3 regions of the Streptomyces sclerotialus genome follow, and region 1 is predicted to be linked to each of the others. Evidence: riboswitches for the same ligand, from Rfam matches in the RefSeq annotation. Region 1 holds a riboswitch; each other region holds the start of a gene.
What was found. Region 1 has a riboswitch for cobalamin ahead of AAC944_RS02875 (energy-coupling factor ABC transporter permease). Riboswitches for the same ligand answer to the same signal wherever they lie in the genome.
Positions count from the first base shown of each region.

Region 2: linked by a shared signal. The riboswitch ahead of nicT (Nickel transporter NicT) and the one ahead of AAC944_RS02875 (energy-coupling factor ABC transporter permease) in region 1 are both predicted to bind cobalamin.
Region 3: linked by a shared signal. The riboswitch ahead of AAC944_RS24225 (ribonucleoside-diphosphate reductase subunit alpha) and the one ahead of AAC944_RS02875 (energy-coupling factor ABC transporter permease) in region 1 are both predicted to bind cobalamin.

Region 1 is NZ_JBFOHP010000002.1:604,637-614,364, reverse strand. It holds gene AAC944_RS02895 (cation-translocating P-type ATPase) at 1-4,343, shown strand, start outside; gene AAC944_RS02890 (energy-coupling factor ABC transporter ATP-binding protein) at 4,377-5,240, opposite strand; gene cbiQ (cobalt ECF transporter T component CbiQ) at 5,237-5,986, opposite strand; gene AAC944_RS02880 (energy-coupling factor ABC transporter substrate-binding protein) at 5,992-6,381, opposite strand; gene AAC944_RS02875 (energy-coupling factor ABC transporter permease) at 6,378-7,079, opposite strand; cobalamin riboswitch at 7,110-7,292, opposite strand; gene AAC944_RS02870 (fructosamine kinase family protein) at 7,385-8,251, opposite strand; partial or broken gene AAC944_RS02865 (low molecular weight protein-tyrosine-phosphatase) at 8,248-8,716, opposite strand; gene AAC944_RS02860 (heme-binding beta-barrel domain-containing protein) at 8,862-9,410, shown strand; gene AAC944_RS02855 (MFS transporter) at 9,411-9,728, opposite strand, start outside.
Region 2 is NZ_JBFOHP010000002.1:4,436,570-4,446,297, reverse strand. It holds gene AAC944_RS19775 (GNAT family N-acetyltransferase) at 1-64, shown strand, start outside; gene AAC944_RS19770 (ATP-binding protein) at 367-1,413, shown strand; gene AAC944_RS19765 (PP2C family protein-serine/threonine phosphatase) at 1,676-2,686, shown strand; gene ulaA (PTS ascorbate transporter subunit IIC) at 2,765-4,324, opposite strand; gene AAC944_RS19755 (PTS sugar transporter subunit IIAB) at 4,342-5,247, opposite strand; gene AAC944_RS19750 (HhH-GPD-type base excision DNA repair protein) at 5,318-5,905, shown strand; gene nicT (Nickel transporter NicT) at 5,947-7,071, opposite strand; cobalamin riboswitch at 7,104-7,366, opposite strand; gene AAC944_RS19740 (helix-turn-helix domain-containing protein) at 7,438-8,334, opposite strand; gene AAC944_RS19735 (NAD(P)-dependent alcohol dehydrogenase) at 8,493-9,545, shown strand.
Region 3 is NZ_JBFOHP010000002.1:5,442,487-5,452,214, forward strand. It holds gene AAC944_RS24205 (tetratricopeptide repeat protein) at 1-191, shown strand, start outside; gene def (peptide deformylase) at 301-942, shown strand; gene AAC944_RS24215 (glycoside hydrolase family 20 zincin-like fold domain-containing protein) at 1,028-1,987, opposite strand; gene AAC944_RS24220 (ribonucleotide-diphosphate reductase subunit beta) at 2,102-3,211, opposite strand; gene AAC944_RS24225 (ribonucleoside-diphosphate reductase subunit alpha) at 3,211-5,685, opposite strand; cobalamin riboswitch at 5,840-5,970, opposite strand; gene mctP (monocarboxylate uptake permease MctP) at 6,224-7,840, opposite strand; gene AAC944_RS24235 (DUF3311 domain-containing protein) at 7,915-8,184, opposite strand; gene AAC944_RS24240 (YbdD/YjiX family protein) at 8,495-8,716, opposite strand; gene AAC944_RS24245 (carbon starvation CstA family protein) at 8,884-9,728, opposite strand, start outside.

The DNA of each region.
Region 1 (9,728 bases):
TGCACCTCGCGTTGCAGCCTGCCTCGGACACCCAGGTACGGCGTGCGGGCGGGGCGGAGGCAGCGGCCAGGAAGGTGGCCACCGCGCTCGCGAAACGGCCGGACGTACTGCTCGCCTACTGGGACGGTGGGCTGGCCCGGCTGGTGGTCACCGCGACGCAGGAGACGGCCACCGACCGGGTGGTGGAGAAGGCCACCGAGCTGGCCGAGCGGCACGGACTGACCGGGGGACACGAACCCCTGCACGAGTTCGCGCACCCGGAGGGCACCACGGCGGTGCGGGTCGCCGCGACGGCACTGGCGCTGGACGCGGTCGGCGTCGCGGCGGCGATGACCGGGCGCGTGCTGCGCGTGCCGCGCTCGTCCAGGGTCGTGACGGCGGGGGTGACGCTGGTCCGGGAGAACCCGCGGTTCCGGGCCCTGCTGAACAGCCGGCTCGGCTCCGCGGGCGCGGATCTGGCGCTCGCCGCCGCCAACGCCGCGGTGCACGGTGCGGGACAGTCGCCCACCTCGTTGGTCCTGGACGGGATGTTGCGCGCCGGGCAGCTGGTGGAGGCCGTGGCGCGGGCGGCCGTCTTTGACTCCGCCCACGACCGGGTGTGCGCGCCGGAACGCTGCAGCGCGACGACGCGGACGGTCTCCCGGCCGCCGCTGCGTCCGACACCGGCGCAGGAGTACGCGGCCCATGCCGCGACCGGCAGCATGCTGGGCGCCGCCGCGACACTGCTGCTGCGGCGGAACCTCGACGAGGCGGCGGAGGCGGTGCTCTCCGGCTCCCCGAAGGCGGCCCGGTACGGTCCGGTGGCCTTCTCCGCGGCACTGGGCAGCGCACTGGCACGCTCAGGGGTGCTGGTACGTGACCCCGAGCGGCTGAAGCAGCTGCAACTGGTGGACACGGTGGTGCTGCACCCCAGCGCCCTGCGCGGCAGCAAGCGCACCCTCTGCGAGGCGCATCCGAGCGCGGAGGGGTGGGACCGTGTCCGGCTGTGGCAGGCCGCCGCAGCGGCGCTGGGCCGGGAAGGCAACGGCGAAGCGGCCGACGACGCGGAAGGGGTGGCGCTGCGCCCCGTACCGGGCGAGCCCTCGGCCGGTACGGGCATGATGATCGTCTCGGCCGGCGGGCAGGACGTCGGCACGGTGACGGTCGGCTGGGAACTGGATCCGCTGACCGAAGCCGTCCTGGACGCGGCCCGGCAGGCCGACCAGTACACCATCGTGGTGGACGACCCGGCGCTGGCCGACTTCGCCGCCCTGGCCGACGAAGTCGTCTCCGCCGACCGCCCGCTGGTGGACCACGTACGGAGCCGCCAGGCCGACGGGCACGCGATCCTGACCGTCGCACGCGTACCGGCCCCGCACGGTACGGCCGGCGCGCAGCCGGGGACAGCGGTCCAGGACGAGGACGAGGAGCTGCTGGCGGGGTTGCTGAGCAGCGACGTGGCGGTGGCCCTCACCGACGACGACAGCGCCGTCGTGTGGGAAGCGGACGTCCTGGCCTTCGGCGGGCTGAAGGACGTGTGGCGGCTGTTGCGGGCCGTGCCCGCGGCACGCTCCGTGGGCCGGCAGTCGCAGATACTCGCCCGGGCGGGCGCGGCGCTCTCCGGCCTGCTGGTCGCCACCGGCGCCCAACGGCGCGGGCTCTCCTTCCTCACCGGCGCGCAGCACGGCCCGGTCAACGCCGCGGCCCTGGGCGCGCTCCTGACGGGCTGGCGGGCGGCCCTCGGCGTGGCCGCCGCAGCGGCCCCGCGGCCGCGGCCCCGCGTACCGTGGCACGCCCTGGAGCCCGAAGAGGCCGAGGCCCGGCTGCAGGAAAGCCGCCCCGGCGCACCCACGCCGCTGGCACGCGCGGTGACGACGACGCGTGGCGCGGCCGCACGGGTGACGGGCCATCCGGTCCTCGCACCGGCCCGGTGGTCGGTACGGCTCGCCAACGCGGTACGGGCCGAACTGGACGACCCGCTCACCCCCGTCCTCGCGGTCGGCGCGGCGGCCTCCGCCATCGTGGGGTCGGCCGTCGACGCGGTCCTCGTCGTCGGCGCGATGGGCATGAACGCGCTCGTCGGCGGCGTCCAGCGGCAGCGCGCCGAACAGGCCCTGACCGCACTGGCCAAGGGCCAGAAGCAGCAGGCGCGGCGCGCCGACAGCCGTGACGACGACGCGCCGGCCACGGTCGACGCGGCACGGCTGGTACCGGGCGACCTGATCAAGCTGGACGTGGGCGACGTGGTGCCCGCGGATGCGCGCCTGCTGGAACTGACCGGCCTGGAGGTCGACGAGTCCGCCCTGACCGGCGAGTCGCTGCCCACCACCAAACAGATCACCGCGACCCCGCAGGCGGCCATCGCCGACCGCCGGTGCATGGTCTTCGAGGGCACCACGGTGGTCGCCGGGCAGGCCACCGCCGTCGTGGTGGACACGGGGGAGCACACCGAAGCCGGCCGGGCCGTCACCCTCGCTTCCCGCACCCCGCCGGCCGCCGGTGTGCAGGGCCGGCTGAAGGAACTCACCGGCAAGGCGTTGCCGCTCACCTTCGCGGGCGGGGCCGCGGTCACCGGGCTCGCCCTGCTCCGGGGCCGCCCGATCCGCGAGGCCGTCGGCGGTGGTGTGGCCGTCGCGGTCGCGGCCGTCCCCGAGGGGCTTCCGCTGGTGGCCACCGTGGCGCAGATGGCGGCCGCCCGGCGCCTGACCCGGCGCGGCATCCTGGTACGTACTCCCCGTGCCCTGGAGGCCCTCGGGCGGGTGGACACGGTGTGTTTCGACAAGACCGGCACGCTGACCGAGAACCAGCTGCGCGTGGCCCGGCTCGTCACCGCCGACGGGACCGTGTGCGAGCCGGACGAGGACGATGCCGTCGACGTCCTGCGGCTGGCGGGCCGGGCCTGTCCGCAGGAGGCCGAGGACACCGCGGGGCGGCAGGCGCACGCCACCGACGAAGCCGTCCTGGCCGCCGCCCCGGCCGACCCCGACTGGACGGCCAAGGCCGGCCTGCCCTTCGAGGCGAGCCGCGGCTACACCGCTGCCGTCGGCGAATCCGGGGCCGGGGATGCGCTGCTCGTGGTCAAGGGAGCCCCCGAAACCGTCCTGGACGCCTGCGAGGACCTGCCGGCGGAGGCGGCCGAGTGGGCCCACTCGCTCGCCGGCGCGGGACTGCGCGTGCTCGCCGTCGCCGCCCGTACCCTCACCACCGGCCACGACCCCGACGAACTCGTCAACGAACCACTGGCGAAACTGCAGTTCGCGGGATTCGTCGCACTCGCCGATGCCCCGCGGCCGGGCTCGGCCCCCATGATCGAAGAACTGCGGGACGCCGGGCTGAAGCCGGTCATGCTGACCGGCGACCACCCCCACACCGCGCGCGCGATCGCCGTCGCACTGGGCTGGCCGGACGACACCGGTGTCGTCACCGGTGAAGAGCTCGCGGCCGCCGACCGGGCGGGCCGCGCCCGCCTCCTGCGCGACGCGGGGGTCGTCGCCCGCGTCGCTCCGGAACAGAAGCTCCAGGTGGTCGAGGCCTTGCGGGCCGCGGGCAAGGTCGTCGCGATGGTCGGCGACGGCGCCAACGACGCCGCGGCCATCCGCGCCGCCCATGTCGGTGTCGGACTCGCGGCCCGTGGCTCGGCCGCCGCCCGAAACGCCGCCGACCTGGTCCTGACCGACCCGGACCTGTCCGTACTGGTCGAGGCCGTGCGGGAAGGGCGGGCCCTGTGGCGCAGCGTCGCGGACGCCATCAGCATCCTGATCGGAGGCAACGCCGGTGAGGTCGGTTTCACCGTGCTCGGCACCCTGGTCTCCGGGGCGTCGCCGCTGTCCACCCGTCAGCTCCTGCTCGTCAATCTGCTGACGGACATGTTCCCCGCGATGGCCGTGGCCGTGACACCACCGGACGACCGGAACGCCGAGGAATCCACCACGCCGGGCAGCGCGCCGGTCGGTACCGGTGCACTGGGCGCTCCGCTGCTGCGCCAGATCCGCCAGCGGGGCGTCGTGACCGCGCTGGGTGCCACCGTCGCGTGGCTGGTCGGCCGTTTCACCCCTGGCACCATGCGCCGTACCAGCACCATGGCCCTGTGCGGTGTCGTCGGCTCCCAGCTCACCCAGACCCTCACCGGCCGCCACCGCAGCCCCCTGCTGTGGGCGACCACCCTGGGCTCCGCCGCCGCCCTGATGGCCGTCGTACAGACACCCGGCCTCAGCCACTTCTTCGGCTGTACCCCACTGGGGCCCGTGGCCCTCGCGGGCGTGGCCGCCGCCGTCCTGGCCACCGCGGCGGGACCACGCCTCATGCCATCCGTCGAACGACTCCTCACCCACCTCCAGAGCCGGGCCGCACCGACCGCCTCGTGAAGACGGCGCGGGGTGCCACCTGGTCCTCAGCCGTCAGTCGTCGGCCGGTATCGGGGGAGTGGCGAGGGCAGCCGCCACAGCGGCCAGTTCGTCCGGCGTACGGGGGCCGGGTGCCGTGTCGGTCAACAGGCCCTGGCTGCGGAGCAGATGAGCGGCGGCGACGCCCCACGGGAGCCGCAGGCCCGCCTGGTGCAGGAGATCGGTGCGGGCCAGCATGGCCGCGACGGGCCCGGTGTGCGCTCCGGAGGGCGTCAGCAGGGCCGCGTCGTCGGCCCAGCGCAGGGCGAGGTCGACGTCGTGCGTGGCCATCACCACGGTGGTGCCGGACGCGCGCAGTCGGCCAAGGGTGGCGAGCAGCCGTTCCTGGCCGTCCGGGTCGAGCCCCGCCGTCGGTTCGTCGAGGATCAGGACGCGGGGCCGCATCACGACCGCGCCCGCGATGGCGGTCCGCTTGCGCTGCCCGTAGGAGAGCAGGTGGGTGGGCCGGTCGGCCAGCGCGGTGATGTCCAGGGCGGCGAGCGCCTCCTCGACGCGGGCCCGTGCCTCGGCATCGGACAGGCCGAGGTTCAGCGCCCCGAACGACACGTCCTGGGCGACGGAAGCGGCGAACAGCTGGTCGTCCGGGTCCTGCACCACCAGCTGGACGGTCGTCCGCAGCCGGGTGAGCCCCTTGCGGTCGTAACCGACCGGCTGCCCGTCGACGGTCAACCGGCCGGTGCGCGGCCGCAGTCCACCGCTGAGCAGCCGCATCAGCGTGGTCTTGCCGCTGCCGTTGCGGCCGAGCAGCGCCAGCGCACGGCCCTCGGGCACCTCGAAGTCGAGATCGCTGAGTACGAGCGGGCCGTCCTCGTACGCGTAGGACGCGCCCCGCAGGGCGACCGGTACGGGGGCGCTCATGACAGCGGCCTTTCCAGGACGAAGGTGAGGGCGGCCAGGCCCGCGAGGAGTGCGGCGCTGACTGCCGTGAAGCGGACGGAGACCCGGGCCTCGGGCACCAGTACGCGCAGGGTGCCGTCGTAACCGCGCCCGGCGAGCCCGGTCTGGAGACGTGCCGCCCGGTCGAAGGCCCGCACGAAAGCGGTGGCGCCGAGGCCGCCCAGCGAGCGCCACGTGGCGGCCCGCGTGGTGTGCCCGAGCCGGGCGGCCTGGGCCTCCCGGATACGGCGTACGGAGTCCAGGAGCAGGAAGCTCATGCGGTACGTCACCAGGGCGACGTCCACGACCGCTGCGGGCACCCCGGCCTTCACCAGTCGCGGCAGCAGATCGGACATCGGGGTGGTGAAGGCGAACAGGAGCACGCCGAGGGAGGCGGCCGACGTACGCAGCAGCAGGCCTCCGGCGCGGGCCGGGCCGCCGTCGGCCAGGGTGACGAACCCGTCGGGCCCGCCGATCTGGACGAGCAGGGTCAGCGCACCGGTCACGCAGAAGCCCAGCGGCACCCGGTAGGCACGCCACAGCCGGCGGACGGGCACGCCCGCCGGGCCCAGCAGTACGCCGAGCGCCGTCAGCAGCACCAGGGCCGCGCCCGGCCACGGTGGCAGCGAGATCGCGAGGACGGTCAGACCCAGCCCGAGTACGGCCTTGTCCACGGGATGGCGGCGGCGCCAGCGGCTGCTGTGCGCCGTCGCGTCGATCGGCAGCACGGGGCTCAGGCCCCTTCGTCGTCGGACGCGTCCGGGGCGCCCTCGGGACGCGTGGCGTCCTGGCCGGCGACCGTGGCGTCCCGCCGGGCCAGTGCCCGCGACTCGCCCTGGCGGCGGCCCTTGCGCAGGCCGAAGTAGTAGGCGAGGACACCCGCGCCGAGGGCCGCCTGGAGGGCGAAGAGCGCGGACTCGATCTCGCCGGACGGCGGTTCGTACAGCGGTGAGAACCACGGCTCGTAGTCCGGCTCGATCTCGGTGATCGCCGTTTCCGCCTCGGCGTCGGCGCCCGTGAACGGCTCCTTCTTGTGGTCACCGAGGCCGAGGGCCAGGGGCAGTACGGCGAGTGCGGCCACGGCGAGCAGCAGCAGTGCGTTGATCTTGGTGTTCCGCTTCATCGGGCCACCTCCTCGACCCCGGCCTGGTTCTGCTTGCCGGTCAGCAGCACGCCCAGCCGGGTGAGTTCCCCCTTGCTGGACTGCACCAGCAGGCGCATCACCAGCACGGTGAGCAGCCCCTCGCTCACCGCGAGCGGGATCTGGGTGACGGCGAAGATGGCGCCGAACTTGCCGAGCGCTCCCAGGAATCCGCTGCCCGGGTCGGGGAACGCGAGCGCCAGCTGAACGCTGGTGACGCAGTAGGTGGACAGGTCGGCGACGAAAGCGCCGAAGAACACCGTGACCATCAGCGGTACGTCGTACCGCCGCAGCAGCCGGTAGACGGCGTAACCGGCCCAGGGGCCGACGATCGCCATGGAGAAGACGTTGGCACCCAGGGTGGTCAGGCCGCCGTGCGCGAGCAGCAGCGCCTGGAAGAGCAGGGTGATGGTGCCGAGCACCGCCATGATCGGGGGCCGGAACAGGATGGCGCCCAGCCCGGTACCGGTGGGATGGGAGCAGCTGCCCGTCACCGAGGGCAGCTTCAGCGCGGACAGGACGAACGTGAAGGCTCCCGACGCACCGAGCAGCAGCGTGCTCTCGGGATGTGCTCTGACTTCACGGGTGAGGGAGCGGACTCCGTGGACGACGAACGGCGCGGACGCGACGCCCCAGGCGACGGCGTGCGCCGGAGGCAGGAAACCCTCGGCAATGTGCATGGCTCAGCAGACCCTCTCCAGCACCTCGTGGATGGTTGACGCGCCTTGGCCGGTCTCCTGGCTTACGGGTACCACCGCCCGTGCTCCGCCTTCCCGGGTCCGAGGACCCAGTGGCTGCCCGCGAGGGCCGGAGCCGGACTTCCCGATCACAGTGGCGAGGGCCGCACCGGCATCACACCGGAATTCCCGTTCACCAAGGCGTGGTGACAGTAATGCCCACATGAGGGCGGTGACAAGCGGTCACGGTCGGGAGCGCGGTCCTCGCGTCCCCGGCCGGAAGGCGTCGTACCGGTATGCGTGGTGGGTCAGCGGGCCAGGGCGGCCCGGGACACCGCGAGGGCCTGCTCGGCGTAGCCGCGGCCGAAGAGCACCGCGTGCACCAGCAAGGGGAACAGCTGGTGCAGGCCGATGCGGTCGGCCCAGCCGTCGGCCAGCGGCGCCGCTTCCTGGTAGCCCGCCAGGACCCGGTCCAGGCCGGGGCAGCCGAACAGGTGCAGCATGGCCAGGTCGGTCTCGCGGTGACCGCCGTGCGCGGCCGGGTCGATCAGCCAGGCGTGGCCGTCGGCACCCCAAAGCACGTTGCCGTTCCACAGGTCGCCGTGGAGGCGGGCGGGCGGCTCCGCCGGGCCCGCCAGTTCGGGCAGCCGGTCCACCACTTGCTCGATCACGGTGGCCTCGGCGGGGCGTACCGTGCCGTCGTCGACCGCTCGGCGCAGGTAGGGCAGCACCCGGTGCTCGCCGTACCAGAGTGGCCAGTCGGTGCCGGGGACGTTGCGCATGGGCGCCAGTCCGATGGTGGCGTCCCGCGGGCCATCGGGGGGCGGGGCGCCGAACGCGGGCGCGCCGGCGGCGTGCAGGGCGGCCAGCTCCCGGCCGAGCGCGGCCGCTGCCGCTGCGCTCGGCCGGCCGGACGCCACGTGGTCGGTCACCAGCCAGCGCCCCTCCTGGCCGTGCACCGCCGGGACGCGGACCGCGTCGGCCCCGGCCAGCCAGCGCAGCCCGGCGGCCTCGGCCCGCACCGCGCCGGCGCCGTCACCGCGCTTGACCATCACCGTCCGTCCGCCGTCGAGCGTGACCTCGGCGAGCGCGGAGGACACCCGCCGCTCGCCCGCCACCGGCCGCCCGGTGAGCCGGGCCGCCACGGCTCCCGGGCCCTCACCACCCGCGGTCATGCGTCGTCCAGACGCTCGCGCACCCAGGCGAGCAGGCCGGGCACGGCAGCTTCGATCATGGCCAGCACCTCGTCGAATCCCTCCGGGCCGCCGTAGTACGGGTCGGGCACTTCCAGCCCGCCGGACGCCTGCGGGTCGAAGGACCGCAGCAGCCGGACCCGGGACGGCTCCGGCACCAGCCGGCGCAGCGCCTTCTCATGGCTCCGGTCCATCGCCAGGAACAGGTTCGGCGTCCAGATGCTCGGCACCGACCTGGGCCGCGACGTGCCGGGTCGGGTAGCCGTGCCGGGCCAGCACCTCGCCGGCCCGTTCGTCGACGGGTTCACCGGCGTGCCAGGGACCGATGCCGGCGCTGCTGACCCGTACCGCGCCGTCCAGCCCCGCCCGGCGCAGATGCTCGGCGAAGACCAGCGCGGCCGAGGGGGACCGGCAGATGTTGCCGCTGCAGACGAAACAGATATGCACGGACCCCAGCGTACGGCCGCCGCCCCCGGTGCCACCGTACGTCGCCGATCACCGGAGCCGGGATGTCGCAGGTCACGCGGACGCCCCGGACACGCCCTAGGCTGCCACCCGGCAGCGGACTCGACACGACCCAGGAGCGCACCTCATGACCGGACCCGTCCGGAACCTCCCGTACCCCGACGCCCTCGGACCGGACGAGGCACCCGCGCCGCACGCACTGCTCGCGCCCCTGACCGGGCTGCTGGGCACCTGGACCGGGCGGGGGAGCGGCGGGTATCCGACGCTCGCCGAGGACTTCGCGTACGCGCAGGAGGTCACCTTCAGCCACGACGGCCGGCCCTTCCTCCACTACGAGGCCCGGGCCTGGCTGCTCGACGGCGACGGCGCGCCGCTGCGCCCCGCGGCCCGGGAGAGCGGCTGGTGGCGGCTGCAGCCCGAGGGGCGGGTGGAGGCACTGATCACTCAGCCCACCGGGATCACGGAGATCCTGGTGGGCCGGGCGGGCGACGGCACGGTCGACCTCGCCACCCATCAGGTGGCGCTCACACCCACCGCCAAAGAGGTCAGCGCCACCCGCCGCCGCTACACGCTGACCGGCGAGGACACGCTCGACTTCGGCCACGACCTCGCGGCGGTCGGGCAGCCGCTGCAACACCACCTCTCGGCGCGGCTGCGGCGGGTGGACCGCGGCTGACTAGGCGCGCGTGCCGCTGCCCGCGAGGGCCAGTTCGCGGGCCTCTTCCCGTGACTCCACCGCGGGCGCCGAGCCGGGCAGCGGCCGGCCGGCGGATTCCGCCGCGAACCAGCAGGCGACGGCACCGATGGCGCCGGCGGCCATGAGGTAGTAGCCGGGCACATTGATGTCCCCGGTGCCTTCCACCAGCAGCGCGTTGAAGAAGGCCGTGGTGCCGCCGAAGAGCGAGACGGAGATGTTGAAGGCGATCGAGAGGCCGCCGTAACGGATTTCGGTGGGGAAGAGCGCGGGCAGCGTGGACGGGATGGTGCTGTTGAA
Region 2 (9,728 bases), 3.8 Mb from region 1:
TGTCGAGACGGTCCACTTCGAGATCCCGATGCCGGCCCGGACGCCGGTGACCGCCGAAGGCTGACGCCCTCCCGCTTCCCCTCCCGTGTCGCCCGCCGGCTCCGGTCCGGGGCGGTCGGGAGGGGGCGAAACCGGCGTCCGTTGGACAGACAAGTGGTGCAGTGTGCACTGGAGTTGACCAATCCCGGTCGGTTGCCGCCGCTTCTCCGGGGAATGCCGACCGGCCGGTACCGTGGGCCAGGGCCGGAGCGGTGGAGTCAGGTGTACCTGCACCGGCCGGTCACCGATGCCCGTACCCCGCCCCGCGGGGCAGGCCGGCGGCCTCCGGAGGCGAGGCCCCGGAGGTCCACTTCGGAGGCGGGGCTCATGCGGGAGTCGGAGTACTCGGAGTACAGCGGGCCGGACACGCTCACCGGGCGGCACGCGGCGCTGACAGAGGTCGACGCACTGCTGCGCCGCACACGACTGGTGACCGTGACAGGCCCGGGCGGCGTGGGGAAGAGCGCACTCGCCGGGGCGCTGGCACGGCGCTCGGCGCTCGTCCCGGAGGCGGTCGTGGGCCGTACCGACCTGACGGCGCTCGACGGTCCCGAACTGCTGCCGCACTGGCTGGCCCGCGCGCTGCGACGCGACGGCCACCCCGGGAAGCCGCAGCTCGCGGCGCTGGCCGAGTCGCTGGGCGACGGCCTGGCGCTGCTGGTCGTGGACACCTGCGAACGCCTGGCCGGACCGTGCACCGAGATCTTCGCCGAACTGGTCGACGCCTGCCCCGGCCTGCACGTACTGGCCACCAGCCGCATCCCGCTGGAGACTCCCGGACGGTACCCGCTGCCCCCCGTCCCGCCGGAAGTCGCGGCCGGGCTGTTCACCGCGTACGCCCGGCAGCTGGGCGCCCGGGGGGAGACGGCGCCCGGCACGGTCCGGCGCATCTGCGCGCTGCTGGACGGCCTGCCGCTCGCCGTACTGATCGCGGCGGGCCGCCTGGCCCACTCCCCGGCCGACGACGTCCTCTCCTGCTTCGCCCGGGCCGAGAACATCCTCGACCTGCCCGCCACCGTCCCCGGTCTGCCCGGCCGCCACCGGACGCTGCGCGACTCGCTCAGCTGGAGCCGCCGGCTCTGCACCGCCGACGAGCGGCTGCTCTGGGCACGGTGCAGCGTCTTCCCCGGCGGCTTCGAGCTCGCGCACGTACTGGAGGTGTGCGGCGACGGCCTGCTGCCGGCCGGCCCGCTCGCCGGGGCCCTCACCGGACTGTCGCGGCAGTCGCTGATCGAGCCGGTGCCGGAAACCGGGGGCACCGCCTTCCGGATGCCGCGCGCCACCCGGGCGTACGGGCGGCAGCAGCTGGGCCGGTCGGGCGAGGAACGCGAGTTCGTGAACCGCTTCCTGACATGGTCGCTGCGCCATTCCTGAGCCGGCCGCGCGGCCCGCGGAGCTTCCGGAGTGTCCAGTTCCTGATCACCGGTGCACTTCTGCGACGTGCTTCTTTCCGAGAGAATTCGCGATATGCACACCCTGTGCATCGTCCGGTCACTAGGCTGTTCGACTTCAGCGCAGCCAGCGGGCAGGCCTTGTCATGCCGAAGCTTCCTCCGGCCGGACGCGCCCACACCGGCGTACCGGCCGCACCACCGCCCGGCACACGCCTGAGGCTGCTTCGAGGAACGTTTCCGCTGTTGCTGGCCGCCCTGTGCGCCACGCTGGGACGGACGCTGGACCTCGAACTGTTCCTCCTCCCCCTGATGCCCGCCGTCGCCGCACTGCCCGCGATCGGCCGGCCGAGCATGCGCGCCGTGCCGGCCGCCGGGGCCGCCGCGCTCGCGGGCGTCGGGGTGCTGGGCTGGGGAGCCCGACCGGTGAACGTGGTCGCGGCGCTGGCCGGCGTGCTGGCGGTGACCGCGCTGGTCCGTACCGCCGCCCGCCGCAGCCGCCGCCAGGAGACCAAGATCGCCCGGCTCGGCCGGCTCGCCCAGGTGACCCAGGCGGCGGTGCTGCCCCGGCCGCCCGAGTCGGTGGGCGGGGTCCGGCTGGACGCGCGGTATCTGGCGGCCACCCCCGGCGCCACGGTCGGCGGGGACATCTGCGGCGCCGAGCGCACCCCCTTCGGCGTACGGCTGCTCATCGGCGACGTGTCGGGCAAAGGGCTGGACGTGGTCGCGACGGCAGCCGAGACCCTGCACATCTGGCGGGAGCTCGCGCACCACGAGGCCAGCCTGGCGGGCATCGCGCTGCGCATGGACACCTCCGTCACCCGCATCCACCACCACGACGGCTTCGTCACCGCGCTGCTGATCAACGTGTACGACGACGGCCGGGTCGAGCTGCTCAGCTGCGGCCATCCGCCGCCCCTCCTGGTACGCGGCGGCCGCGCTTCCTGGCTCTCCGGGCTGGACGCGACGGCCCCGCTGGGGCTGATGCGGATGGTGGAGGACCGGTGCCCCACCGCGGTCGTCCACCCGGCGCCCGGCGACTGGCTGCTGCTGTGCACGGACGGGGTGGCCGAATGCCGCAACCCGGACGGCGAGTTCTATCCGCTCGCCGAACGCCTCACGTCCCTCTGCGGCCGCGAGCCGACCGTCGTCCTGGACGCCCTCGAAGCCGACCTGGCGCGCTACCGGGACACCGGCTCCCGCGACGACGCGATGATGCTCCTCATCCGGCCACCGAACCGGCAGCCCTCCGCGTGAGTCACGGGCACCGGCCTCCCGGCGCGCATCAGCCGGTCTCCGGCGGCGGTGCGGGGCGGGCGCCCCGGCCGGGCACGGTCAGCCGGTCTCCGGCGGCGGGGGCGGAGTGGGCGCCCCGGCCGGCGGGGCGATCTTCGGGTAACCGGCCGTGGCGACCGGAGCCGCCTCGGCGGGCACCGCGGCACGGGGCAGCACGGCGTCCCGGCGGGCGCCCGGGTCCCAGCCGGTCTCCACCACCCGCCTCTGCACCAGCACGGCACCGGCCAGCACCACCGCACCGACGGCCAGCATCAGCACGACGGCACCGGCACCGCCCACCTCGGCCGCGTTGCCGATCAACGCGCCGAACCAGCCGAAGTCGGCGTCGCCGAAGGTGGTGTTCTCCTCGCCGAACGCGCCGAGCACCTTCAGGAGCAGCGCGGGCAGGAAAGTGATCAGGACACCGTTGACGAAGGCACCGAGGGCCGCGCCGCGCCGGCCGCCCGTCGCGTTCCCGTACACGCCGGCCGCGCCACCGGTGAAGAAGTGCGGCACCAGCCCCGGCAGGACCAGCGCCAGGCCGAACCACGGGTGGAAGAGCGCGGAGAGCAGCCCGAGGCTGACCAGACCGCCGAGGAAGCTGCAGAGGAAGCCGATGAGGACGGCGTTCTGGGCGTACGGGAAGACGATCGGCGCGTCCAGGGAGGGCACCGCACCGGGCACGACCTTCTTGGCGATGCCCTGGAACGCCGGGACCAGCTCGCCGAGGATCGTCCGCACGCCGAACAGGATGACCGCGACCGCGATGCCGAACTGCAGGCCCTGCATGACGGACTGCATGAGGTAGTTGCCGAGGCCGGTGGCCACCGCCCCGCCGTCGGTCGCGAAGGCCTTGAACGCGGTGACCCGGCCCGCCTTGGCCAGGAAGAGGACCGCCAGGATCACGTAGATCAGGACCATGGACAGCGCCGTGGCCACCATCGAGTCACGCAGGAAGCGCAGCCCCTCGGGCAGCTTCATGTCCTCCGTGCTGCGGCTGCGCCTGCCGACCAGCTGCCCGGTCGCGCCCGCCGCGATGTACCCGGCGGTGCCGAAGTGGCCGACGGCGATGGTGTTGTCACCGGTGACGCGCTTGGTCCACGGGTGCGCGAAGGCCGGCATGGCGACCAGCAGGATGCCGAGCAGCACGCCGCCGACCAGCACCACCACCACGGAGGACTGCTTCGCGGTGGCCAGCACCACCGTCAGCAGGGTGGCCATGAACAGCATGTGGTGGCCGGTCAGGAAGACGTACCGGAGCGGGGTGAAACGGGCCAGCAGCAGACTGACCCCGAAGCCGACGATCATCAGCCAGGCCACCCGGGCGCCGAACTGCGCCTGTGCGATGCCGACGATCGCCTCGTTGGTCGGGATCACGCCGTGCGCGCCGGTCGCGCCCTGGATCATCTCGCCCAGCGGAGCGAGGGCCGCGACGACCAGGTCGGCGCCGGCCCCGATCAGCAGGAAGCCCAGCGTGGCCTTGATGGCGCCGCCGACGATCTGCCCGGCGGACTTCTTCAGGGCGATCAGGCCGGTGGCCGTGATCAGGCCGACCAGATACGCCGGCTGGCTGAGGACCTCGTTGACGAGGAACTCGGCGATCGACACGAGCCAGTGCATGAAAGAAGCACCCTTCGTTACTGGACGTCGTAGGTGTCGCGGAGGATGCGGTCGACCTCACCCGTACTGGTGAAGTTCTCGACGACCTTCACGGGGACGCCGACATCGCCGAGCGTCCTGGCGATCTCGCCCGAGGTGAGGATGGCGACGGCCTCGCCCGCCTTGCCCTTCGCGGAGATGGTGTCGGTCGCCTCGACGCTGACGTACTTCGACCAGCCCCAGCGGTCGAGCACCTGCTCCAGGGTGTTCTTCAGGAAGAGGCTGGTGCCCAGGCCGTTGCCGCAGACGGTGAGGATCTTGTGCACGGAGGTGCTGCCGCCGGCCGACTGCCGCTCCGGCGACTGGCCGGTCTCCGCCGACCGTCCGGGTCCCTGCGACCGTCCGGGCTCCTGCGACCGTCCGGGCCCCGGCGACCGTCCGGGCTCCGCCTCGTACTCCGGCGTCTCCGCTGACGGCGAGGGCCGCTCGGGGGTTTCCGGTCCTGCCAGTACCGCGCGCAGCGCCTCCGGTGTCCGCGCCGCGCGCAGCGCCCGCTCGGTCTCCGGGTCACCCAGCAACCTCGCCAGCGCGGCCATCGCCTCGGTGTGCGCCCCGGAGTCCCGCGCCGCGAGCCCGACGACCAGGCTCACCGGATCGTTCGACTCGTGACCGAACTCCACCGGCTCGGCCAGCCGCACCCACGACATACCGGTCTCCAGTACCGCAGGCGAGGGGCGGGCGTGCGCGAAGGCGAAACCGGGAGCGATGACGATGTACGGCCCGTTCTCCTCGACGTTCTCGATCATTTCCGTGGTGTACTCGCCGGTGGCGGCACCCGTCGCGACCATCAGGTCACCGGCCGCCCGCACCGCCTCCCGCCAGTCCGCCACCGTCACGTCCAGCCGCACGGCATCGGCAGGGATCAGTTCGCTCAGTGTCGGCATGGACGGGATCGTCGCACGAAAACGCTTGCCCGGATATGCGGTGCACGGCGCCGGAAGGGATCATCGGAACATGAACGTGAGGATGCGGGTCGCGCAGCAGGAGGAAGCCGACGAACTGCTCGGTCGCAGTCCGCTCGCCGCTCTGGTGGGCATGCTGCTGGACCAGCAGGTCCCGATGGAGTGGGCGTTCACCGGCCCGTACACCATCGCCCGGCGGATGGACGGCGACGACCTGGACGCGCACGCGATCGCGGCCCAGGACCCGGAGGCTTTCGAGGAGCTGCTGGCCCGCAAGCCGGCCGTGCACCGCTACCCGCGGTCCATGGCCAAACGGGTGCAGCAGCTGTGCCAGTACCTCGTCGAGCACTACGACGGCGACGCGGAAGCGGTCTGGCGGGACGCCGGGAGCGGCGCCGAGCTGCTGAAACGCCTCAACGAGCTGCCCGGCTTCGGCAAGCAGAAGGCCCAGATCTTCCTGGCCCTCCTCGGCAAGCAGTTCGGCGTGCGCCCCGAGGGCTGGCGCGAGGCAGCCGGCCCGTACGGCGAGGAGGACGCCCGCCGCTCGGTGGCCGACATCACGGGCCCCGCATCCCTCGCCGAGGTCCGCGCCTACAAGCAGGAGATGAAGCGGGCGGCCAAGAAGGCGGCCGGCAAGTAGCCGGCCGCCCGGGGGCCGGCGGGCCTGGGGCCGGCCGCGGTTCAGGCTTCGGGGGTGGCCGCCGCCCGGGCCGCCCAGCGCTGCTCGACCCCGGACAGCCGCCAGTAGGCGATCGCCGCCGCCCAGACGACGACGAAGATGCCGACGATGAGATAACCGACGTTGTCCAGGTTCAGCCCGGAGATCCAGTCGGTGACCGCGTCCGTGAGCCCGAGCTTGTCGTGCAGCACGCTCACCAGCTCGATGGTGCCGATGAAGAAGGCCACCACGATCGACAGCCCGGTGATGGTGAGGTTGTAGTAGACCTTGCGCACCGGGTTGGCGAACGCCCACTGGTAGGCGAAGTTCATGAACGTGCCGTCGAGCGTGTCGAACAGGCTCATGCCGGCCGCGAACAGCAGTGGCAGGCACAGGATCGCGTACCAGGGCAGACCTGTTGCGGCCCCGCTGCCGGCCATCACCATCAGCGTGACCTCGGTCGCGGTGTCGAAGCCGAGGCCGAAGAGGAAGCCGAGCGGGTACATCTGCCCCGGGCGGGAGATCGACTTGGTGAAGCGGCCCAGTACGCGGTTCATGAAGCCGCGCGAGTCCAGCTGCCGCTCCAGCTCGGCCTCGTCGTACGTCCCGGCCCGCATGGACCGGAACACCCGCCAGATGCCGGCCAGCGCGACGAGGTTCAGGGCCGCGATGAGGTACAGGAACCCGCCGGAGACGGTGGTGCCGACCGTGCCGAGCACCTGGTGCGTGCGGGAACCGTCGTCCAGCAGCGTCCCCGCGATCGCCGCGCCGCCCGCCACCAGGGCGGCCATCACGACGACCACGCTGGAGTGCCCCAGCGCGAACCAGAAGCCCACCGACACCGGCCGCTTCCCGTCGGCCATGAGCTTGCGGGTGGTGTTGTCGATCGCGGCGATGTGATCGGCGTCGAAGGCGTGCCGCATGCCGAGGGTGTACGCGGTGACGCCGAGGCCGACGCCGTAGACCTGGGTGCCGATCGTGTAGTGGTTCGGCACCACCAGCAGGAGCAGCACGCCGAAGGCGATGACGTGCAAGCCGGCTATGACGGCCAGCAGACCGGCCGTGCGGACCGTGTCCCGCCGCTGCCAGCGGAACTGCCGCAGCTCGGGGGGCGTGGGGGTTGTGGGGGTATGAGTGGGCACGGTCATGCGGCCGTCACGCTCCAGCACCTCGTGGAATCCGTTCGTGAGATGCCGTGGCCGGTCTCCTGGCTTACGGGGTACCTCCGTGCTCGTCGAGACGCTTCTCGCCGAGAGCCGGAGGAGGGCGCGTCCGGCCCGGCCTTCCCGTCCGCGCCCGGCGGACAGTGGCCCCCACGCGCACAGGTCACCCGGCGCGCGGGAAGGGTCGGAAACTCCCCGATCACAGTGGCGAGGGCCGCTCCGGAATCGGACCCGAAGGTCTTCACCGGTCTTCCCGAACACCACGGCCGGGTCACTCTAACCCCGCTGTTCTCCGGGGGCCCCCTTCCCCCCCACCCCCCACCCCCGCCCTCCCCGCGCTGCGTGCCCGGCTCAGCCCCCCGCGTCCTGTCGCTCGGCGGTGTCCTCGCTCACCGGGGCCCGGTCCGCCGGCCCCTCCGCTGCCCAGCTCCCGAGCAGCCGCAGCGACTCCGCCGAGGCCGAACCGGGCTCCGCGTTGTAGACGATCAGCTGCTGGTCCGGGTCGGCGGGCAGCCGCAGCGTCTCGTACGACAGCGTCAGCGGGCCGACCACCGGGTGGTGCAGCCGCTTCACACCGAACCCCTTGTCCTGCACGTCGTGCGCGGCCCAGAGCTGCCGGAACTCCTCGCTCTTGACCGACAGCTCCCCGATCAGCGAGGCGAGCTGAGGATCGTCGGGGTGACAGCCCGCGTCCATCCGCAGAAAGGCGACGATGTCGGCGGCCTTGCTGTCCCAGTCGACGAAGAGGTCCCGGGACTCGGGGTCCAGGAAGACCTGCCGGGCGATGTTGCGCCGCTCCGGCGGCATCGCGGCGTAGTCCCCGAGCAGCGCGCACGCCATGCGGTTCCACCCGATGACGTCCAGGCGGCGGCCCGCGACGTACGCCGGTATGCCCTCCATCGCGTCCAGCAGCTGCTGCAGCGCGGGCCGCACCCGCTGCGGGCGCCCGGCGCCGCGCGAGCGCTTGGCCTTCGGCTTGACCAGGTGGTTGAGGTGCGCCCGCTCCGCGCTGTTGAGCCGGAGCGCGCCGGATATGGCGTCGAGGACGGCGGTGGAGACGTTCTCCCCGTGGCCCTGCTCCAGGCGTACGTAGTACGCCACGCTCACTCCAGCCAGCTGCGCCAGCTCCTCCCTCCGCAGCCCCGGCACCCGGCGCCGCCCGCCGTGCCGCGGCAGTCCCACGTCCTCGGGCTGCAGGCGTGCGCGGCGGGTGCGCAGAAACTCGCTCAATTCGGTGCGCTGGTCCATATGGCCAGTATCCGCGTCCGGCCGACAACCCGTGGTGGCCTGTGGACAACTCTGCGAAACCGCAGGTCGCGAAGGTGACACTGCCATTGGTACCAACGGCGTTCGTACGTAAACGGGGGGTCTGGCTCCGCTTCTGCTCCTCACGCAGGCTCGATGTCATGACACACACCTCTGTCACCGCGTATGCAGCACCCGCGCCCAAGGCACCCCTGGAGCGCACCACCATTCCGCGCCGTGAGCTCGGCGCGCACGACATCCTCATCGAGATCAAGTACGCGGGGATCTGCCACTCCGACATCCACCAGGTCGACTCGGACTGGGGTCCGGGCACCTTCCCGATGGTCCCGGGCCACGAGATCGCCGGCGTGGTCGCCGCGGTCGGCCCGGAGGTCACCCGCCACCAGGTGGGCGACCGGGTCGGCGTCGGCTGCATGGTCGACTCCTGCCGGGAGTGCGACAACTGCAAGGCCGGATTCGAGCAGCACTGCACCGGCGCGCTCGGCCCCGTGATGACGTACAACGCCACGGGCCGCGACGGCGAGCCCACCTACGGCGGCTACTCCACCCACGTGGTGGTCACCGAGGACTTCGCCGTCCGCATCCCCGACGGCCTCGCGCTGGACGTGGCCGCGCCCCTGCTGTGCGCCGGCATCACCGTGTACTCGCCGCTCGCCCGCTGGGGCGCGGCCCCCGGCAAGAAGGTCGCGGTCGTCGGGCTCGGCGGCCTCGGCCACATGGCCGTGCAGATCGCCCGCGCCAAGGGCGCCGAGGTGACCGTCCTCAGCCAGTCGCTGCGCAAGAAGGAGGACGGCCTGAAGCTGGGCGCCTCCGACTACCGCGCCACCTCCGACGCGGCCACCTTCGAGGAGCTGGCCAACAGCTTCGACCTGATCATCAACACCGTCTCGGCGGACCTGGACCTGGGCGCCTACCTGGGCCTGCTCCGCACGAACGGCACGCTGGTCCAGGTCGGCGCGCCCGAGCAGCCGCTCCGCGTACCGCCCTTCTCGCTGATCCAGAACAACCGGGCGATGGCCGGCTCGTCCATCGGCGGTATCCCCGAGACCCAGGAGATGCTGGACTTCTGCGCGGCGCACGGCATCGGCGCGCAGATCGAGGTGATCTCCGCCGAGGAGATCAACGACGCCTACCGGCGGGTGCAGGCGAGCGACGTCCGCTACCGCTTCGTGATCGACGTCTCGACGATGTGACCCGCCGGGGCCTGGTGACCGGCGACTGGTAACCGGTGACCGGCGATCGGTGACCGATCGGTGACCGGGTGCTCGCGTCCGGCCCGCCGTGTCCGCCGTGTCCGCCGCGACCGCCGCGTACGTACGGAGCCGGGTGGCTGCTCGACAGCTGCCCGGCTTCGTCGCATTTGGGGGTGGATAGGA
Region 3 (9,728 bases), 4.8 Mb from region 1:
CGCACGACCACAGCGAGCCAGGGCATCCGGGCCCGCTGGGCCACCGCACGGCCGGCTCCGGCTCCCTGTGGGTGCCCGAGCGGGAGTGCGGCATCGCCGCGCCCGCCGGGCTGGTACGGGGCCTGCTGGACGGCTGGGTCGCCGACAGCCCGGACACCCGCGAGTGGCGGGACCTCGAAGAGGTCTGCTGAGTCCCCGCCGGTTCCGTCGGCGGGCGGCGGGCGCACGGCAGGCCCCCGTACCCTGTACGGGCAGCTAAGAAAAATCTTTGCGGAAAATCGCGGAAGGCGTGCGGCGGACATGGCGCAGCAGGTGTTTGATCAAGACGGCGAGCAGCAGGTGAACGACGAGTTCGTCGACGACGTGACCGACGCGGACGAGCGGGAGAAGGCGTACCGCGAGCGCGGCACCTCCCGCCCGATCACCGTGGTCGGCAATCCGGTGCTGCACAAGGAGTGCAAGGACGTCACCGAGTTCGACGACGAGCTCGCGAAGCTCATCGACGACATGTTCGCCTCCCAGCGCACCGCCGAGGGCGTGGGCCTGGCCGCCAACCAGATCGGCGTCGACCTGAAGGTCTTCGTCTACGACTGCATGGACGACCAGGGCGTACGCCACGTCGGCGTGGTCTGCAACCCGGTCCTGGACGAGCTGCCCGCCGAGCGCCGGGTGCTGGACGACTCCAACGAGGGCTGCCTGTCGGTCCCCGGCGCCTACGCCGAGCTGGCCCGCCCGGACTACGCCGTGGTCCGCGGCCAGGACGCGCAGGGCAACCCGATCGCCGTCGAGGGCACCGGCTACTTCGCCCGCTGCCTCCAGCACGAGACCGACCACCTCTACGGCTACCTCTACATCGACCGCCTCTCCAAGCGCGACCGCAAGGACGCCCTCAAGCAGATGGCGGAGCGCGAGCCGCGCTACCCCGTGGTCGCCAACGACTGACGCGCCCGCGCGCCCGGCACGGTCCCACCGCGCCGCCGTCCCCCGAACGGGTGAGAAAGCCCGTTCGGGGTCCGGTTCCGGCCGTTCAGCGCTGCGCCGCGACGGCCCGTGCCGCGTCGGCGGTCGTGACGTCCGGTGCCGTCTGCACGGCCACCGAGTCCGCAGCCCGCTCGCTCAGCTGGAGCTGCGAGACGGCGTTACGGATCACCAGCCGCCCGCCGCCGTCCTCGGTCAGCTGCCGGCGCTGGGTCCGCGCCGCCGCCGCCGCACAGGGCTCCACGGTCAGCTCGCTGCCCGCCTCCAGCGGCGCCCCGCCGTGCAGCCTGTCCCGCCGGTCCTCCGGACAGCCCGCACCCTGCGCCGAGCGCACCGTGTAGTACCCGTCGGACGTGGCGCTCAGCGTCCAGGTGGCGCTGCCGGAACGCGCGAACGCCGCCAGGCCGCCGGTGCCCGGCGCGAGCCGCTTGCGGTACGCCATGGCGCGCAGCAGCCGCTCGAACCACTCCACGGACACGTGGAGGTAGCAGGCACAGACGCCGACGCCGCGCTCGCGGTACGAGGGGACGTCGGTGGCGGAGCCGCGCGGCGCGGTCCGGTCGCCGAGCAACTGCAGCGCGGTACGCGTCCCGCAGAAGACGCCGGTGGCGGTCGCGGCCGTGACGGTGAGCCGGTCCCCGGACGTCAGCCGATATCCCTCCTCACCCCACTCGCCCTGCAGCTCGGCGTCCTGGCGGAGCACGAGGTCGCCGGGGCGCGCGGGGCGGCTGCTGACCGCGGGACGCGTGCCGCTGCGCTCCGCCAGCTCGCCCGCGAACCGGCGGGCGTCCCGCTCCGTACGGGCGTCGGCGTGCTCCAGGACGATCAGCGGGCGCGCGGCGAGCCGGACCCCACCCGGCGCGGCGTCCCACTGGCGGAGGGAGGGGAGCACGTCGGGGGCCGCGCCCGGGGGACCGGCGGCGGTGGCACCGCCGGCGGGGAGGAGCGCGGCGAGCACCGCGAGAACGGTGCCGGCGAGCCCGGTGATCAAAGGTCTGCTGCTGGCCATGGCCACCTCTCATCGGAGAGTCGCACCATGGCCCGTGTCCCGTGGTGTGTCCATGGACCCACCACGGGACGTCGTTGGACTTCTGGAGCGCCGGACTTCTGGAAGGCCGGGCTCCTAGAAGTCGTCGTCGAAGGCGACCGAGCCCTCGACGGCGACCTGGTACGCGGAGGCCCGGCGCTCGAAGAAGTTCGTCAGCTCCTGGACGTTCTGCAGCTCCATGAAGGAGAACGGGTTCTCCGAGCCGTACACCGGCGCGAAGCCGAGGCGCCGCAGCCGCTGGTCGGCGACGCACTGCAGGTACTCGCGCATCGAGTCGGTGTTCATGCCCGGCAGGCCGTCCCCGCACAGGTCACGGCCGAACTGCAGCTCGGCCTCCACGGCCTCCTTGAGCATGTCGGTGACCTGCTGCTCCAGCTCCGCGTCGAACAGCTCGGGCTCCTCCTCGCGCACGGTGTCCACCACGGCGAACGCGAAGTCCATGTGGCAGCTCTCGTCGCGGAAGACCCAGTTCGTGCCGGTCGCGAGCCCGTGCAGCAGACCGCGCGAGCGGAACCAGTACACGTACGCGAACGCGCCGTAGAAGAACAGCCCCTCGATGCACGCCGCGAAGCAGATCAGGTTCAGCAGGAAACGGCGCCGGTCGGCCTTGGTCTCCAGCCGGTCGATCTCCTCCACCGAGTCCATCCACTTGAAGCAGAACTGCGCCTTCTCGCGGATGGAGGGGATGTTCTCGACGGCGGCGAACGCGGCGGCGCGGTCGTCCGGATCGGGCAGATAGGTGTCCAGCAGCGTCAGGTAGAACTGGACGTGTACGGCCTCCTCGAACAGCTGACGGCTCAGATACAGCCGCGCCTCGGGGGAGTTGATGTGCTTGTAGAGCGTCAGCACCAGGTTGTTCGCCACGATCGAGTCGCCGGTCGCGAAGAACGCCACCAACCGGCCGATCAGGTGCTGCTCGCCCGGCGACAGCTTGGCGAGGTCGGCCACGTCGGAGTGGAGGTCGACCTCCTCCACGGTCCAGGTGTTCTTGATCGCGTCGCGGTAGCGGTCGTAGAAGTCCGGGTACCGCATGGGGCGCAGGGTCAGCTCGAAGCCCGGGTCGAGGAGGTTCTTCACGGCTCCGGGGGCGGCCGTGTGCGTCTGTGCGGCGGCGGTTCCGGTGGTGGGGGCGACGGCGCGCAGCGCCGTCGTTGCGGAGTGGTGGTCGGGCGACGGATTGGGCATTACTGGCAGGCCTCGCAGGACTCGGGGTTTTCCAGGGAGCAGGCGATCGCTTCCGGATCGGCCGCCTGCTGGGGGACGGTGGCGGTGGCGGTGGCGCCCGTACCGCGCGCGGCGCTGACATCAGCGGCTGACGCCGCGCGCGCGATCCGGGTCGCCGGACGCGACCGCAGGTAGTACGTGGTCTTGATGCCGCGCTTCCAGGCGTACGCGTACATCGAGCTGAGCTTGCCGATGGTCGGCGCCGCCATGAACAGGTTCAGGGACTGGCTCTGGTCCAGGTACGGCGTGCGGTCGGCGGCCATGTCGATCAGCGCGCGCTGCGGGATCTCCCAGGCGGTGCGGTACAGCGCGCGGATCTCCTCGGGGATCCACGGCACGTCCTGCACGGAGCCGTTGCCCTCGCGCAGCGCCTCACGGGTCCGCGCGTCCCAGCTGCCCGCCTTCTTCAGGTCCTCCACCAGATACGCGTTGACCTGCAAGAACTCCCCGCTCAGCGTCTCGCGCTTGAAGAGGTTGGAGACCTGCGGCTCGATGCACTCGTACACGCCGGCGATGGACGCGATGGTCGCGGTCGGCGCGATCGCGAGGAGCAGCGAATTCCGCATGCCCGTCTCCGCGATACGGGCGCGCAGCGCGGCCCAGCGGTCCGCCCAGCGCGGCTCGGCGTTCGGGTAGTGATCGGGGTGCAGCACACCGCGAGCCGTGCGCGTCGCGGACCAGTTCGGGTGCGGCCCGTGCCGCTCCGCGAGGTCCGCGGAGGCCTCGTACGCCGCGAGCATGATCCGCTCGGAGATCCGGGTGGACAGCTCACGCGCCTCGGGCGAGTCGAACGCCAGCCGCAGCCGGAAGAAGACGTCCTGGAGCCCCATCAGGCCCAGGCCCACCGGACGCCAGCGCGAGTTGGACGCGCCGGCCTGCTCGGTCGGGTAGAAGTTGATGTCCACCACGCGGTCGAGGAAGGTCACGGCCGTACGGACCGTGGCGTCCAGCTTCGCCCAGTCCATCGCCTCCTCCCAGCCGGCGGCCTCGTCGCGGAGGTGCGCCGCGAGGTTGACCGACCCGAGGTTGCACACGGCCGTCTCGCCGTCGTCCGTGACCTCCAGGATCTCCGTGCACAGGTTCGAGGAGTGCACGACTCTGCCCGGCTCCGCCGTCTGGTTCGCGGTGCGGTTGGCGGCGTCCTTGAAGGTCATCCAGCCGTTGCCGGTCTGCGCCAGCGTCCGCATCATCCGCGCGTACAGCGTCCGGGCCGGCACCGCCTTGACGGCCTTCCCCGCGGCCTCCGCCTTCCGGTACGCGGCGTCGAACTCCGCGCCGTACAGATCCACCAGCTCCGGCGCGTCCACCGGCGAGAACAGCGACCAGTCCTGGTCGGCCTCGACCCGGCGCATGAACTCGTCCGGGATCCAGTGCGCGATGTTCAGGTTGTGCGTCCGCCGCGCCTCCTCACCCGTGTTGTCCCGCAGCTCCAGGAACTCCTCGATGTCCGCGTGCCAGGTCTCCAGGTACACGCAGGCCGCGCCCTTGCGACGACCGCCCTGGTTCACCGCGGCGACCGACGCGTCGAGCGTCCGCAGGAACGGCACGATGCCGTTGGAGTGCCCGTTCGTGCCGCGGATCAGCGAACCGCGGGCACGCACCCGGGAGTACGACAGACCGATGCCGCCGGCGTGCTTCGAGAGCCGCGCGACCTGGTGGTACCGGTCGTAGATCGAGTCCAGCTCGTCCAGCGGCGAGTCCAGCAGATAGCAGGAGGACATCTGCGGATGACGGGTGCCGGAGTTGAACAGCGTGGGGGAGGAGGGGAGGTACGAAAGGGTGCTGGTCAGCCCGTACAGCTCGGCGACGTCCGCGAGCGCCCGCGCGGAGCGGTCCTCGGCCAGGCCGCACGCCACCCGCAGCAGGAAGTGCTGCGGCGTCTCGATGACCTTCCGGGTGATCGGGTGACGCAGCAGATAACGCGAGTACACCGTGCGCAGGCCGAAGTAGCCGAACCGGTCGTCGGCGCCGTCCGTGAGCGCCTCGTCGACCAGCGCGTCCAGCGCGGCGGCGTGCGTGCTCACGAACGCGGCCGTGGAGTCGGCGATCAGGCCCTCACGGTGGCCCGTGGCGACCGACGCGGCGAACCCCGTCGCGCCCTGGCTCGCGGCCTCCTCGGCGATCGCGGCCGTCAGCAGCCGCGCGGCCAGCTTGGAGTACTGCGGCTCGTCACCGATCAGACCGGCGGCGGCCTCCATCGCCAGCTCCCGCAGCTCCGCCTCGTCCGAGCCGGCGTGCCGGCCGCGCAGCGCGGCCGCGGCGACCTTGCCCGGGTCGGTGGCCGGCAGGTCAGCGGTGAGGTCGGTCAGGGTGCGCAGCAGGGCCGCGCCGGGGCCGTCGTGGCCTTGCGCGGGCGCCGGCCGGGCCTCCTGTGCCGACTGGGCCTGTTGTGCTGACTGCGCCTGTTGTGCTGACTCCGCGGGCGCGATGGTCACCTTGTGCTCTCCTCACTCGGCCGGCGCCGGAGGAGGGGTGACGGAGGCGTACGGGCAGCCGCGCCGGACGCCTTGCCGGGCACGCGGGCACACCACGCAGCGTCCACCGGCCCAACCCACGGAGCCCGGACGTCTCGACGCCCGCACCGGGACGGCTACGGGCGTACCGTCGGCAGGTCATCGGACTTGCTGAGTGCGCAGATACCCACTCAGCACACCGTTGCGGGACAGTTCCGGATTCGCACCGGATTCCCCTGCGGCGACAGCGAGGACGAGCATACATCTTGTGTCGCCCCTCGCGACCAATCCCATATCTTGTGTCGCCGTGCTGCTGTGCGTACTGCTGTGCGTACTGCTGTGCGTACTGCTGTGTGTACTGCTGTGTGTACTGCTGTGTGTACTGCTCTGCGTGCCGCGGTACGTACGGATGGTCACGGCCCGCGGGTGCCCTGGCAGGGCGGCCGTGGTGCAGCCGGGCAACGACAACGGGCCGCCGGTTTCCACCGGCGGCCCGTCGGCCTCACGCACACAGGCGGGGTCAGTGGGCGGATCCCGCCGTGGCCGGCGGCAGCTCCACCTGCACGCCCTTGTCACCGGCGTCCGCCGTGTAGTCCTCCGGCGAGGTCTCGTCGACCCCGGCCGGCGCCTTCACGGCCCGCAGGACCACCGTCAGCACCACCGTGACCAGCGCGTTCAGCACGAACGCGGTCAGGCCGATGTAGCCGATCTCGCCGATACCGGGAATCTCCGCGTTCGAGCCGCCGAAGTGCTTCTGCGTCGGGCTCGCCACGCCGTACGCCGCGACCGTGCCGTACACCATGCCGACCGCCCAGCCGGCGAGCAGCGCCCAGCGGTGGAACCAGCGGGTGAACAGGCCACCGACCAGCGACGGCATGGTCTGCAGGATCCAGATGCCGCCCAGCAGCTGGAAGTTGATCGCCACCGTCTTGTCCATCGTCAGGACGAACGCCAGCGCGCCGACCTTCACCAGCAGCGACACCAGCTTGGCGACCTTGTGCTCCTGCGCGGGCGTCGCGCCCGGCTTGAGGAAGTCCTTGTAGATGTTGCGGGTGAAGAGGTTCGCCGCGGCGATCGACATGATGGCCGCGGGCACCAGCGCGCCGATACCGATCGCGGCGAACGCCACGCCCGTGAACCAGTCGGGGAACATGTTCTCGAACAGCTGTGGAATCGCCAGCTGCCCGTTCTGCACCTTGATGCCGGCCGCGATCGCCATGAAGCCCAGCAGCGCGAGGAGGCCGAGCATCAGGGAGTACAGCGGCAGGATGGTGGTGTTGCGGCGGATCACGTTGCGGTTCTGCGAGGACAGCGTCGCCGTGATCGAGTGCGGGTACATGAACAGCGCCAGCGCCGAGCCGAGCGCCAGCGTCGCGTACGCCCACTGCGCGTTCGGACCGCTCGCCAGCTCTCCGCGCGGCTTGCCCGTGGCCGGGTTGGTCTCCGCGAAGGCGTCCCCCGCCACGTGGAAGATGTGCTCGAAGCCGCCCAGCTCGATCGGGATGTAGATGATCGCCACGGCGATGACGAGGTAGATCAGACCGTCCTTGACGAACGCGATCAGCGCGGGCGCACGCAGCCCGGAGGAGTAGGTGTAAGCGGCCAGCACGCCGAAGGCGATCAGCAGCGGCAGGTCCTTGATGAACCAGTTCGTGTTCTCCCCGCCGCCGACGCCCATCACGTCCAGAACGGCCTGGATGCCCACGAGTTGCAGCGCGATGTACGGCATCGTGGCGAGGATGCCGGTGAGCGCCACGGCCAGCGACAGGGCCTTGGAACCGAAGCGCCCGCGCACGAAGTCCGAGGTGGTGACGTACCCGTGCTTGTGCGACACCGACCACAGCCGCGGCAGGAACGTGAAGATCAGCGGATAGACGAGGATCGTGTACGGCACGGCGAAGAAGCCGGCAGCGCCTGCCGCGTAGATCGCCGCGGGCACCGCCACGAAGGTGTACGCCGTGTAGAGGTCGCCGCCCAGCAGGAACCACGTCACCCACGTACCGAAGCTACGGCCGCCCAGGCCCCACTCGTCGAGGTTGTCGGACTGCTCGGCCTTGCGCCAGCGCGCGGCCAGGAAGCCCATGATCGTCACGGCGACGAAGAAGAAGACGAAGACGGCGAGCGCGATGCCGTTCACGCCGCCGGCCGCGTCCGCCGCGAGGGCGTGGCCGACGGGAGCCTGCGCTCCGAGCGTCTCTGTTGCCAGGGTCATCACTCGGACACCCCGTCCTTGCGGGCGCGCAGCGCACGCTGCTCACGCTGCACGAGCTTGTACGCGACCATCGTCAGCGCCGTCGAGATCAGCACCCACAGCATCTGGTACCAGTAGAAGAACGGGATGCCGATCAGGGTCGGTTCGACCTTCGCGTACGAACTCACCCACAGCATCGCCACGAACGGAGCGAGCAGGCACAGGCCGGCCACCACACGCGTGGGCGTGACGATCGGCCCGGATCCGGGTGTTTCGGCTGGCTCTGTCATATCCGCTACTCCGTCCCTGGCGATCATCTGTGCAATGGCCGGAAATCTAAGCGCCAGGGGCAGTTGACGTCACCCACTGTCCGCATATCGGTACGGACACGGTTCGGGCCGGGAAGGGTGACGGGCGGGGTTGCATGGGGGTGCGGGGTGCGGGGTGCGGAGTGCGGGGTGCGGGCAGGGCTTCGGGGGTGGAGTGCGGGTGGGGCTTCGGGGTGGGGGCGGGGGGCGTCCGGGGGCTGGGAGCTGGGCCTTCGGGGGGCTCCCCCCCGCCCCGCCCCCTCCCCACCCCCTCCCCGCACCCCCCTCTCTCTCAGCAGCAGCGGAAGCCCGCGCGGGGGTCGCCCTCCCGGGCGTCCGTGCGACGGCGTTCGAACTCCCGGCGGCTGGGCACCGGGGCGTCGGGATCGTGTCGACGGAGATGCCCGACATACCGCTCGTACGCCGACTCACCGGTCAACTCCCGTACGTACCACCGCACCCCGCGCCCCCACCGCGCCACCGCGGCCCCCCACCGAGACCTCCGGCCCGGCATCCGCGCCACCTCTCCCATACGCGCTCCCCTCGTCTCCCGAGCCGTACGCGGTACGTCCGCCGCCCACGCGGCACGCGCTGCGTCCGTCGCCCGGGCCGTATGCGCATCGTCCGCGTCCCAAGCCGTACCCGCTGCCCCCGTCATCCGTGCGGCCCGCTCCGGGCCCGTCATGTCCGCGCCCCCTCGTGGCCGTCCCCGGTTGTGGCTGCGGCCAGTTCCGCCTTCTCCTCCCGTGTGGCTATCAGCCCTGCGGGGGCCACGATGCGTGAAGCGACGTACGGTGCTTCCTTCAGCGGCGTCGCGTCCGGTGTGCGGACATGGCGTATGCACATACGGGCCGCGTCGGCGATCACCACCACGATCAGCAGGGCCAGCACCGCCGACAGCACGCCGTCCACCGTGGAGTTGGTGACGACCGTGTGCATGTCGTCCATCGACTTCGCGGGCGGCAGCACCTTCCCCGCGTCGATCGCGTCCTGGTAGATCGCGCGCTGCGTGAAGAACCCCACCTTCGGGTCGCCCGAGAACACCTTCTGCCAGCTCGCCGTCAGGGTGACCACCGCGTCCCAGGCCAGCGGGACGCCCGTGACCCACGCCCACTTCAGCCGGCCGGACTTCACCAGCAGCGTCGTGCACACCGCCAGCGCGACCGCCGCCAGCAGCTGGTTGGAGATGCCGAAGATCGGGAAGAGCTGGTTGATGCCGCCCAGCGGCTCATGGACGCCCACCCAGAGGAAGTACCCCCACAGGCCGACCACGGCCGCGCTGCTGAGGATCAGCCCCGGCTTCCAGCTGATGTCCCGGAACGGCCGGTACGCGTTGCCCAGCATGTCCTGGAGCATGAAGCGGCCGACCCGGGTGCCCGCGTCCAGCGCCGTCAGGATGAACAGCGCCTCGAACATGATCGCGAAGTGGTACCAGAAGGCCTTCATCCCGGCGCCGCCCACCACCTGGGAGAAGATCTCCGAGACGCCGACGGCCAGCGTCGGCGCGCCACCCGTCCGGGACAGCA